Regions from separate parts of the Exiguobacterium sp. s145 genome, predicted to be linked through region 2. Evidence: riboswitches for the same ligand, from Rfam matches in the RefSeq annotation. Region 2 holds a riboswitch; the other holds the start of a gene.

Region 1 (6,112 bases), on a different contig from region 2:
CCGTTTTTCCGGTCGTGAAACTCCTGTTTGACCGTGCCAAGCAACGAATCATCCGTCAGCAGACGTAATCCCGTCCGCGCCAGAATTTTGGCTCCCGTAATCAAAGCTTCGTCGCCCTGTTCCGATTTTGCCGCCTCCCGGAAACTTTCGGTATGGGCAACTAAGTCGTCTACGCCAATCTTGATGTACGGATGGATCGTCGGCAGGACTTGACTGATATTTCCGGCATCGGTCGAGCCGAGTCCCGGTCGTTCATCGGTCTTGACATCTTCTCCAAGTGCCGTCGCTTCTTCCCGGAAAATCTCGTCAAACGTCCGGTTGAACAGGAGGTTATCGACCTCATTTTGGAAGGCAATGACCTCAAGCGTCGCTCCGGTCGCAAGGGCCGCCCCTTCGGCAACCGCTTTGACTTTCTTCGTCACCGCGTTCAGCCGTTCGCGTGTCGTCGCCCGGATAAAGAAGCGGGCCTTCGCGTACTCGGGAATGATGTTCGGCGCATCTCCGCCATCCGTAATGATGCCGTGAATCCGGATATCACTCGGCAACTGTTGCCGTAACGCGTTGATCCCGTTAAACAATTGAATGACGGCGTCAAGCGCATTGATTCCTTCTTCCGGTGAAGCCGCCGCGTGTGCCGGTTTGCCGGTGAAGGCAAAATCGAGCGGATCGACGGCAAGCGACGAACCGGTGATCCGGGTCTGTCCAGATGGATGAACCATCAAAGCCGCGTCAATCCCTGTCAGCAGATCATGTTTGACGAAACTGCCCTTCGCACTGCCGTTTGGTCCGCCCTCTTCCGCCGGTGTCCCGAGGACGACGACACTGCCGCCGACCTCATCGATGACCTTGCTGAGCGCAATCGCTGCCGCGACACTCGTCGTGCCGATGATGTTGTGCCCGCACGCATGACCAATCCCCGGTAACGCGTCATATTCAGCGAGAAAAGCGATCGTCGCTCCCGGTTTATCCGAAACTTTCCGGGCGAGGAATGCCGTCTCATGTCCCGCGACACCAAGTTCGACTGTAAATCCTTCCGCCGTCAGCCGTTCCGCATGATGACGTGACGCAAAATATTCCTCGTTCCCAATCTCGGGTGTCGCATGAATCCGGTGGCTTGTCTCGAGATACGACTCGCGTTTTTGTTCAATATCCTGTTCAATCGTTTGTGTCAGGTTTTCCCGTATCGTCTGAATCGTCATTTGGGTCACGCTCCTTTTGGTTTTTGGTTATTCTCCGATATCGCTGAGAGGGACGAACGTTGGAATCGTGCTGCCTTTGTACTCTTTTTTGATGAAGGCGGCGACGTCATCCTGCTGGTACAGCGAGGCGATTTTCTTGAGCGTCTTTTTATCTTTGTCTTCCGTCCGGGTCGCGATGATGTTGATGTAGGGTTTGGCCGTCTCGTTTTCATGGAGAATCGAATCCTTGATCGGGTTAAAGCCGGCATCGACGGCGATTCCATTATTGATGATCGAGGCTGAGACATCCGGCAGAACGCGTGGTGTCTGACCGGCCACGACCGGGACAATCTTCAGTTTTTTCGGATTCTCGACGATTTTATCGACGGAGCCGTTGCCGTCAAAGTCGTCAGGCAATTTAATCAAGCCGGCTTCCTGCAACAACAGCAATGCCCGACCCATGTTCGTCGCTTCGTTCGGAACGGCAATCTTTCCGCCAACCGGAATGTCTTTGACGTCCTTGACCTTATCCGAATAAATCCCCATCGGCGCGATGACCGTCGTCGCAATCGGCGACAGTTTTAACTTATGTTCTTTTTTGAAGGCGTTAAAGTAAGAGACCGTCTGGAAGGAGTTCGCATCAATCTCCCCTTCCGCCAGGGCGAGGTTCGGCTGGACGTAGTCGGAGAACTTGACGAGTTCAATCGTGATGCCCTCTTTCTTCGCTTTTTTCGCGACGTATTCCCAGACTTGTGTATCAGAACCGCTGACTCCGAGCTTGACCGTCTTTTGATCTTCTTCTCCGGAAGCGGCACATCCCGCAAACAATACCGTCGTTAATGCTGCACCAATCGCTAAACCTTTTTTCATCTTTCATCTCTCCCTTTTTTCTCTATTTGTAGTTGTTTAGTGTCTCCGAATTTTTCGTGCTAACAGATTGCCTGTCGTCTGTAACCCTTGAACCAAGATGACGAGAATTCCGACCGTGATGATCATGACCGTCGTATCAAACCGTTGGTAACCGTAAGTAATCGCCAAGTCACCAAGTCCACCGCCACCAATCGCCCCGGCCATTGCTGATGCGCCGATCAAACCAATCGTCGCAATCGTCAGGTTCAGAACAAGCGAGCTGAGCGCTTCCGGCAACAGAAAACGGAAAATCGTCTGCAACGGTGTCGCCCCCATCGCTTCCGCTGCCTCAAGGACACCGGTATCGACTTCAAGCAACGAACTTTCGATCAGGCGGGCAATGTACGGTGCCGCGTAAAAGACGAGCGGAACGATTGCCGCCTGTGTTCCGATTGACGATCCGACAATTAAACGGGTCAGCGGAATGATTGCCACGAGCAGAATGATGAACGGAACGGACCGGAAGATATTGACGATGCCGCTTAGGACATTGAAGAACGGAATTCGTTCGAGCAACGCTCCTTTGCGTGTCACGACAAGCAGAATCCCGAGCGGTAAACCAATCAATGTCGAAAAGAGTAATGACAGTCCAACCATCGTCAACGTCTGCAGAAAAGCAGTCCAGATGTCCGTGTAATTAACTAGCATCTGCGAGCACCTCCTCGACGATGACATCCGACTGATCGATATATTGTAATGCCCGCTTGATTTCCGTCGCGTCGCCAATCAGTTCAACAAGCAGACTGCCGAACGGAATGTTTTGCAGTTCCGTAATGCTGCCGTGCAGGATGTTGAGATCGACATCAAACCGTTTTGCGACCTGCGATAAGAGCGGTTGTCCCGTCCCTGCCCCGAGGAAGTTGATTTTGTAGATGTGATGGCCGGCATCCCGTTGATCGATGACTTTTTGAACCGAGGCCGGAATCTCATCCTGCATGACGGAGCGGACGAAGTTTTTCGCCGTTGCCGTCTGCGGGTTCGAGAAGACATCGAACACGGTCCCTGATTCAATCAGCTGACCGGCTTCAATGACGGCGACCCGGTCACAGATTTCACGGATGACCCCCATCTCATGGGTAATCAGTAAAATCGTAATGCCGTATTCCTGATTGATTTGTTTCAGCAGACGCAATATGTGTTGGGTCGTTTGCGGATCAAGAGCGGATGTCGCTTCGTCACATAACAGGACCGATGGCTGGGTGGCGAGTGCCCGGGCGATCCCGACCCGTTGTTTCTGTCCGCCTGATAGCTGATCCGGATAGTGATCAGCTTTATCCGCCAAGTCGACGAACTCCAGCAGTTCCGTGACCCGCCGCTCGACCTCATCTTTTTTGACACCTTTTAAGACGAGCGGTTTAGCGACGTTCGCAAATACTGTATTCGAATCCAGCAGGTTGAAGTGCTGAAAAATCATCCCGATGTGTTGCTTCGCCTCCCGTAACTGCTTCGCCGACAGTGTCGTCAAATCTTGTCCATCGACCGTCACACTGCCGGATGTCGGCCGTTCGAGCAGGTTGACGCAACGTAATAAGGAGCTTTTCCCGGCTCCACTGAAACCGATGACGCCGAAGATTTCGCCTTTTCGGATTTCGAGATCCACGCCATTCAGCGCAGCAATCGATTGATCATTTGTTTCATAGATTTTTTTTACATTTTTGAATGTAATCACCACTTTTTCCCCCTTCAAAATACAAAAAAGGTCTCTTCTTAAGAAACAAGAAGAGACCTGGATCCGCACAATGGCAGAATCCACTCGACTCATCTCTCAGACAATTGTCTGATGGAATTGGCACAGTGCTCATAATGAGTCTGTTGCCGAGGTTTCGTAGGGCCAGTCCCTCCACCTCTCTGGATAAGTGTTGCGGTATGAAATTCATATGTGTATTGTTGCCGGTTGAACTTATGTCGTAAAACTAATTTTTACACTACAGAAAGATCTTTTAAAGGTCAACCATATTTTCAAAAATAAACCATATGACCCATATCGATCAGCAACCCGGGACAGGACGGATTCCCGAAAGCTCTTCGACGCCGTATAAAGAGAGTTTGACAATCCCTTTCCGTCAATGCTATCATCTTCTCAATGATTAATCCGACAATTCCTATACGATATATCAAGAGTGGACGAGAGACCTGGCTCTAGGACTCCACGGCAACCTGCCGATCGGCAAGGTGCTCCGACCAGCAAAGCAATTGCTTTGGATGATACACACGAGAAACTCGTTTGCGTCCAAAGCCAAACGGGTTTTTATTTTTGAAATGGAGGACGAGATGATGAGTATGGTTTATCCTGTTATACCGGGTGCCGAAGCCTTTTCCTTAGGACGCGGATCCGTCGGCATTTTGCTCTGTCATGGTTTTAATGCAACGCCGCAAAGTGTTCGGGCTGTAGGAGAACAGTTCGCAGCACACGGTTTTTCCGTCCATGCGCCACGCCTGCACGGGCATGGGACGGATCTGCGAGAATTCGAAGCGGCGACGGCCGATGACTGGAAGCAGAGCGTCCGGGACGGCTTTGAACAATTGGCGGGACGATGCGAATCCGTCTTCATCGTCGGCCAATCGATGGGCGCGACACTTGCCCTGTCACTTGCCGCTGAAGGACTCCCGGTCGCAGGAATCATCACCATCAATGCCGCCTTGTCCGTCCCTGCCTACGAAGCCTTGTCGTTCACCGATTGTCCGGTCTATCTTCCGGAAAGTGTCCCTGATATCAAACAGTCGGCTTTTGAAATCATCTATGATCTTGTCCCCGCCGTCTGCGCTTCGGAACTGTTACGATTGATTGAGGAGACGCGACCACACCTCGCGACGATTCAAATTCCGACGCTTATTTTATATTCTGCCGAGGATCATGTCGTCCCACCGATCTGTTCGGATTATTTGTACCGGACGATTGGTGCAGCAGATAAGCGCAGTTACTGTCTGCTTGACTCCTACCACGTCGCAACGCTTGACCACGACCAAAAAACGATTGTCCGCGAAACGCTGCAGTTCGTCGAACAGTTCAGCCACTTGACACAGACCGGCTGAACCCCAAAAAAGCGAACGATTCTTCGGCCTGACTGCCGGGAATCGTTCGCTTTTTTGTATTGCTTAATTATGTTGTTGCTTTTTCCATTCCTGCAACGGTTGTGGTTTCCCCGGTACTTGGTGGCAATGGCGGCAACGTGGTTCATAGGACTCAGACGCCCCGACCAGAATGATCGGATCATTGTAGTTGGCCGGTTTTCCGTCAATCAATCGTTGGGTCCGCGATGCCGGATCGCCGCACGACAGACAAATCGCCTGTAATTTCGTCACGAATTCTGCGCGTGCCAATAATTCAGGCATCTTGCCGAATGGTTCTGCCCGAAAATCTTGATCGAGGCCTGCACAAATGACGCGTTTGCCATCTTGAGCCAGTGCTTCGATGACGGCGACAATCTCATCGTCAAAAAATTGAACTTCGTCAATTGCGACGATTTGCGTCTCTTCCGCCACTGCTGCATAGACATCACGGCTCGTCGCCATCGGAATCGCGATGACCGAATTGCCGACGTGCGACACGACGTGTTCCTCATGATACCGGTCATCGATTGCCGGCTTGAACACTTGAACCGGTAACTTTCCATACTGTGCCCGTCTGACACGACGGATCAGTTCTTCCGACTTGCCGGAAAACATACTTCCGCAAATCACTTCAATCCAACCATATTGATTGATCACATGCATCATCGTAAACACCGTCCTCTAAATTAGTCACTTTAACGAGTATAGCCCGAATCTAAATTGAGAAAAAGGATTGACTTCTAAAAATCAAAAACCCTTGCCAAATTCGCCACTTTCTTCATCTTCTCATTTCAACTGGTATGTATTTCCTGTACACTGAAAGAGAAGTTTCTTTGAAGGAAGGTGACTCCGATTCATCACATATTACACGAAGTCCTCCACCAATATGGAGCGTTCGGACTCGCAATTCTTCTGGCCGGTGGAATCGTCGGTCTTCCGGTTCCGGACGAGACGTTACTCGTCATGTCAGGATT
Region 2 (6,112 bases):
TATTTCCGTCTGGATGAAACGGTCTACCGAATGCCGCTCACCCTCTCGTTTGGGTTGATTGCCTGGTTCATCTGGCTGGCGGAAAACATCGTGACCTTTTTTAAAGGATGGGTGTATCCGAATCAGCAGGATGGATGGGAACTGGTCGACTTCGGGAAGTTATCGTCCTGGTTTTTACTTGTCATCATCACGATTCTGATTGTCTCCGTCGAAAAATACCGGCTCGGTGATCCTTCAATCGAAATAAAATCCTAACCATATACAAAAAATAACCTGGTCTTTTTTTGAGCAACCTAACCGACAGCCCCTTGCTATATTGGAAAAAAAGCAAAGGGGTTGTCGAAGATGATGCAACAAATCGTAGAGCAGGCGAAAGCATTGATTGCCGGTAAAATGAATATTGTCGAAACGGTGGAGGAATGGGATTTACTGCTCGAAGAAATTCGGGGAATTGACGAATGGGTTCAACTATCGCGTTATTATACGCCGGCTGTAAAGCCCGATATCGTCCGGAGCGAACCGGACGAAGACGTGACCGTCGACCAACCGATTGTTCCTCCGGTACAGATCAGCTCTGTCCTCAAACCGCGTTACGCGTATACGTTTGTCCGTGAGCTGAAGGGTGGTTCCGTACGGGAATGGCCGAACAGCCATATTTCTGAAAGTGAAATCCGGCAATGGAACCTTGAACATGGAATGGAAATCCGTGTTCAAATCATGCATCAGGATACCCGCCGGACGACACTCGAAGTACTGGCTGTTGTTGCGACTGACCGGATGAAGCCTTTGGCGGAACGAATCGTTTTTGAAAAATGTATCGTCAAGAACCATGGCATCATCGAATCGACAATCGAGGGTCCGTTAACGGATGAGACAGGGAAACCCTTTTACTATGCAACACCGGTTGACGATATGCGCTTTTTCCATTTGAAAGAAGGCCAGCTCGTTGATCTCGTCATGTGGAAAGGGCATCCGGAAACACTGACGATTGCCTGGAAATATCCGTTTCAATACGAAGAGCCGGCGGTACAGCTGTTGGATGTTTCAAACGATGCGTCAAAACCGGTGACGTCGGCAGTTCAAACGACTGAAGGGGCAACCGTCAAGAAAAGGCCGGAACGCTATCTGAAACAAATGAAACGCAAGGCAAAAATCAAACAGGAACGGAAAATACGCCGGATTCGTGAAAAGAAATCCGAATCGTTGACACCGCTTGTAACTACGTCGGTACCGGGACAACCGATCGACTTCGTTGATAAGGAACCGCTCGATTTTGCATCGTTCGAAGGCATGCGGCTCGTCATTGTCGGAAATGAACAGCAAGCTCCGGTCTACCGGACGTTTTTCGAAAAAACTGGAATCGAACTGATTCATCTGTCGGGTGACGCTCAATCTGCGAAGAAAATCGCCAGTCTTGCCAAAAAGACCGATGCGATCGTCGTCGTGACAAGCCGGGTATCCCATGCGGCTTCTGCACACGTCATCGCCCAGGCGAAAAAACATGACATCCCGTTTGCGATGGAACGACTGGATGGGCGGCGTTCTTTGTATACGGCATGCCAGCGCCAACTTGAAAAAGCCCGCTTAAATCAGTTGAAAACAGGAAAATCCTGAAAAAAGATGAAACTCCTCTCCTAATTAGCCGTAAATAGAGATAGAACTTATTTTGAGGAGGATCTTATTTATGTCATCACAATTAAAAAAATCAGCAAAGGAAGCATTAAGCGGTCGTTGGGGCTTTACGGTCTTGATGTTTTTATTATTCGCAATTCTGCAAGTCATTCCGGAACTGCTGTCGTCTGATTATGACGAACCTTTCCAAACGATTGACTTCCTCGGATTGATTGCAACGGTCTTATTAATCCCACTTGGTGCAGGATGGGTCTGGTTCTCACTTTCTATCGCACGGGGAGAACAAACAAAAATCAGTGATTTATTTGAGCCCTATAAATATTTCGTAAAAGTCGTCCTGCTTTCAATCGTCCAATTTATATTCTTGTTCCTATGGGCATTGTTATTGGTTGTACCGGCCATTATCAAATCATTTTCGTATATGTTGACTTACTACATTTTGCGGGATGAACCTTCGATTGGTGTATTGGAAGCAATCACCCGGTCACGTCAAATGATGGATGGACACAAAATGGAAGCTTTCCTGTTGATTCTATCTTTCATAGGCTGGTTTTTCCTTGGATTGATCACGATCGGAATCGGATTCTTGTGGATTATTCCTTACGTCAGCGTCACGCTTGCGAAATTCTACGACCGGATCCGCGGAGAAGAAGCACCTGGTGAACAATCAACGTTTGTAGCACCATATTAATGTGAGAAGAGGATGGGAGCCAAGCTCTCGTCCTTTTTTAATTCCGATTGGAAAACAAGGTTTAATGGTTGCTTTACTCTGCTAAAAAGTGTACGATAATTCCAATAATTCTTATCAAGAGAAGTCGAGGGAATGGCCCGAAGACACTTCAGCAACCCCGCGTGCAGCGGAAGGTGCTACTTCCTAAAAGGAATTTTTCCTTTGAAGATAAGAGCAGACATGATTAATCCGTCGCTCTTTTCGATTTTCGAGAAGCGCGATTTTTTTTATAAGGGGGACATAACGGATGGAGTATGGATTTTGGTTACCGATTTTTGGCGGGTGGTTACGAAATGTCGAGGACGAACAGATGCCGGCGACGTTCGACTATGCGAAACAGGTCGCGCAAACGGCAGAACGAATCGGGTTTTCGACGACACTGATTGCGGAATTAAACTTAAATGACATCAAAGGGCTTGAAGCACCAAGTCTTGAAGCCTGGACGACAGCAGCGGCGATTGCCGCAACGACGGAGCGTCTCGAAATCATGACAGCCGTCCGTCCGGGATTCCATAATCCGGCGACGACCGCGAAGATGGCAGCAAACATCGATCAACTCAGCAACGGGCGCTTTACGCTGAACGTCGTCTCCGCCTGGTGGGAAGAAGAAGCCCGGCAGTACAACGGGATCTTCACGGCTCACGACGAACGTTACGCCCGAACGGAAGAGTTTGTCACGATCATGAAAGGGTTATGGGCAGATGCTTCCCCGTACAGCTTTGACGGTAACTACTATACGCTCGAGAAGACACAACTACATCCAAAACCGGCGCAACGCCCGGGCATCAAATTGTATGCAGGTGGAGAAAGTGAAGCCGGCAAGCAAACCATCGTCAACCACTGTGATGCCTATGTCATGCACGGCGGAACGGTCGAAGAAGTGTCCGTCAAGATTGAAGACATGAAAAAACGCCGCCATGCGACGGGACAGACACCACTTGAAAGTTTTGGACTGGCAGCTTATATCATCTGCCGCGATACGGAAGAAGAGGCGGTGCGCGAGTGGCAACGGATTACGGATGTGAAGGAAGACAGTGCCGGGTACGCCGGGTATGATGACTTCGTCAGTAAATCGCAACTCGAACAACAGGTAAAACGGAATGACTATTCGGTCTCGAACCGCGGACTCCGTCCTGATTTAATTGGGACACCGGAACAGATTGCCGAGCGGATTCTTGCGTTTGAAGAAGTCGGCGTTACTCTGTTGCTCCTTCAATTCTCACCACAACTGGAAGAAATGGAACGCTTCGCGCGCGACGTCATGCCGCTCGTCGAAGAAAAACGAAAGGTAGGTCAAATCAAATGACAAAAATTCATATCTTACACGAAAATCAGGAATGGACGGATCATCTGATCAAACGACTGGAGGAACTGGAACTGCCGTACGAACAGTGGCATCTCGACGAAGGACAGGTCCCGCTTGATGAAGTGCCGCCGGAAGGTGTCTTTTACAGCCGGATGAGTGCATCGTCGCACACGCGCGGCCACCGTTATGCACCGGAACTGACGGAAGGAATCCTTGCATGGCTCGAAGAACACGACCGGACGGTCTTCAACGGAACACGTGCGTTGCGACTGGAAGTCAGTAAAATCAATCAGTATACGGCGCTTCGAAAAGCCGGAATCCGGGTGCCGAAAACGACGGCTGCCGTCGGACGTGATCAAATCGTCGAGGCGGCGAAAAATATCGGGGTGTCTTCGTTCATCACAAAACACAACCGTGCCGGAAAAGGACTCGGTGTCCAGTTGTTCCACTCGATTGAAGCACTCGAGACGTATCTTGACGGTCCGACGTTTGATGAGCCGGTCGACGGAATCACGTTGATCCAAGAGTATATCCAGGCACCGGAACCGTATATTACACGCTGTGAATTCGTCGGTGGAAAATTCGTTTACGCTGTCCAAGTTGATACATCAGAAGGCTTTGAACTGTGCCCGGCGGATGCGTGTGTGATCGATGACTTATTCTGCCCGGTCGGGGAAGAAGCACCGCAAACACCGATGAAATTTAAAGTCGTTGACGGATTTGATGATCCAATCATTCAAAAGTACGAAGCATTCCTGCAAGCGAATCAGATTGCCGTCGCCGGCATCGAGTTCATCAAGGATGCGGATGGAACGATTTATACGTATGACGTCAACACGAATACGAACTACAACTCGGATGCGGAAGCGGCCGCCGGTAAGTTCGGAATGCTCGAACTGGCGAAGTTCCTTGGTGCGGCCCTCGAACGTCAGACCGTAAAATAATCATCACGGACCGATTAAAATAGGCCAAATACCCTGCATGTGTGCAGTCTGAAGTTAGAACTGCACGCATCAGGGTATTTTTCAGTAAAGGGAGGTGTTCGGGTGGTAACGTGGCATGAAGAAAAGCGACTGGATGTTCCAATCGAGGAAGCCTGGCATATCTTTGATCACGATCGGTTACAACGCCTGATTCCAGGTGTCGTCCAGCACGAGGTGATCGAACGGAAACCGGGTGTCGTCGGTTCGACATACCGGCAAACGTATATGCAAGGGAATCGCCTCGAGACATATATCGTGACGGATCTTGCCTATACAAATCAACCGGATTTCAAACAAAATACGATTGGTTTTACGCTTGCCAAAATCTTTAAACTCGAAATGACGTTTACGTTAAAGCGGCTTGACGAAACAAGTTGTCAGCTGATTTATACGGGGAAAAACGAAGGGGCGAATTTCGTCGGACGAAGCCTGCTTTCGCTTGGCGGCGAACGGGAAACAGAAAAAATCGTGCAGGAATTGCTCCGACGTGTGGAAGAAGAGGCAAGTCAACTGCGTACATGATCAATAATGGCATCTACTCGACTGGAGCAGATGCCTTTCGTTTGGTTTTACAAAAAGAGTATGTCATATCCCAAAGCCGTTAAATTTTTGCGACTTGTCGATCGGCGGTCATCTCCGAAAGTGGCGTCCATCTCACTCCGGTCAGAACTTGATTTCCCTCTAAACGTTCTGGATCATATCCTAAAATCGGTTCGCGTGAATCAATCTGTCTGACTAAAAAGCAGATCTCTTGTCCGTTTGCGTGAGTTTCTGAGTAAAGAGGTTTGATGATGCGGATGGCGAGATTCACTTCCTCTTGCACCTCCCGAATGACCGCTTGTTCGAAGGTTTCATTTTCCTCGAGCCCCCCTCCGGGTAATGTCCAGAAACTTCGATCGTTTGTCTCAAGACGGACCATCAAAATCTGATTGTTCTTAATCAAAGCTGCGCAGGCACGGTGACGCACATGATTTCCTCCTCTGTTCCGATTCATACGTTTAGTGTACAAAAAAGAGACCCAATCCGTTAGGACAGGTCTCTTGTAGACTGCATTAGTTTGTTGCGTACAACGTAGACAATTGTTGTTGAACAGACTCGTTGTTGAGGTATTCATCGTATGTTGTTTCTTTATCGACGATACCGTTTGGTGTCAATTCGATGATCCGGTTTGCAATCGTTTCAACGAACTGATGGTCATGCGAACTGAAGAGCATCGCGCCTTTGTAAGCGATCAAACCATCGTTGAGTGCCGTGATCGATTCGAGATCCAAGTGGTTCGTCGGATCGTCGAGGACAAGAACGTTTGAGCCGCTGAGCATCGCTTTTGATAACATGCAACGGACTTTTTCTCCCCCGGATAAGACAGACGCTTTTTTCATGACTTCTTCACCGGAGAAGAGCATCCGGCCGAGGAAACCACGGAGGAACGTATCGCTCTCGTCAGCCGGCGAATACTGGCGC

What was found. Region 2 has a riboswitch for S-adenosylmethionine ahead of KNQ07_RS13705 (LLM class flavin-dependent oxidoreductase). Riboswitches for the same ligand answer to the same signal wherever they lie in the genome.
Region 1: linked by a shared signal. The riboswitch ahead of KNQ07_RS06110 (alpha/beta hydrolase) and the one ahead of KNQ07_RS13705 (LLM class flavin-dependent oxidoreductase) in region 2 are both predicted to bind S-adenosylmethionine.

Annotation. Positions count from the first base shown of each region.
Region 1 covers NZ_JACSMV010000004.1:61,123-67,234, forward strand. The annotation lists gene KNQ07_RS06090 (M20 family metallopeptidase) at 1-1,199, opposite strand, end outside; gene KNQ07_RS06095 (MetQ/NlpA family ABC transporter substrate-binding protein) at 1,227-2,048, opposite strand; gene KNQ07_RS06100 (methionine ABC transporter permease) at 2,085-2,735, opposite strand; gene KNQ07_RS06105 (methionine ABC transporter ATP-binding protein) at 2,725-3,756, opposite strand; SAM riboswitch class I at 3,843-3,946, opposite strand; SAM riboswitch class I at 4,196-4,299, shown strand; gene KNQ07_RS06110 (alpha/beta hydrolase) at 4,362-5,120, shown strand; gene KNQ07_RS06115 (thymidine kinase) at 5,184-5,804, opposite strand; gene KNQ07_RS06120 (DedA family protein) at 5,982-6,112, shown strand, end outside.
Region 2 covers NZ_JACSMV010000022.1:27,948-34,059, reverse strand. The annotation lists gene KNQ07_RS13720 (DUF817 domain-containing protein) at 1-255, shown strand, start outside; gene KNQ07_RS13715 (DUF2325 domain-containing protein) at 346-1,614, shown strand; gene KNQ07_RS13710 (DUF975 family protein) at 1,685-2,323, shown strand; SAM riboswitch class I at 2,432-2,537, shown strand; gene KNQ07_RS13705 (LLM class flavin-dependent oxidoreductase) at 2,610-3,668, shown strand; gene KNQ07_RS13700 (ATP-grasp domain-containing protein) at 3,665-4,612, shown strand; gene KNQ07_RS13695 (SRPBCC family protein) at 4,715-5,173, shown strand; gene KNQ07_RS13690 (NUDIX domain-containing protein) at 5,253-5,618, opposite strand; gene KNQ07_RS13685 (ABC-F family ATP-binding cassette domain-containing protein) at 5,704-6,112, opposite strand, start outside.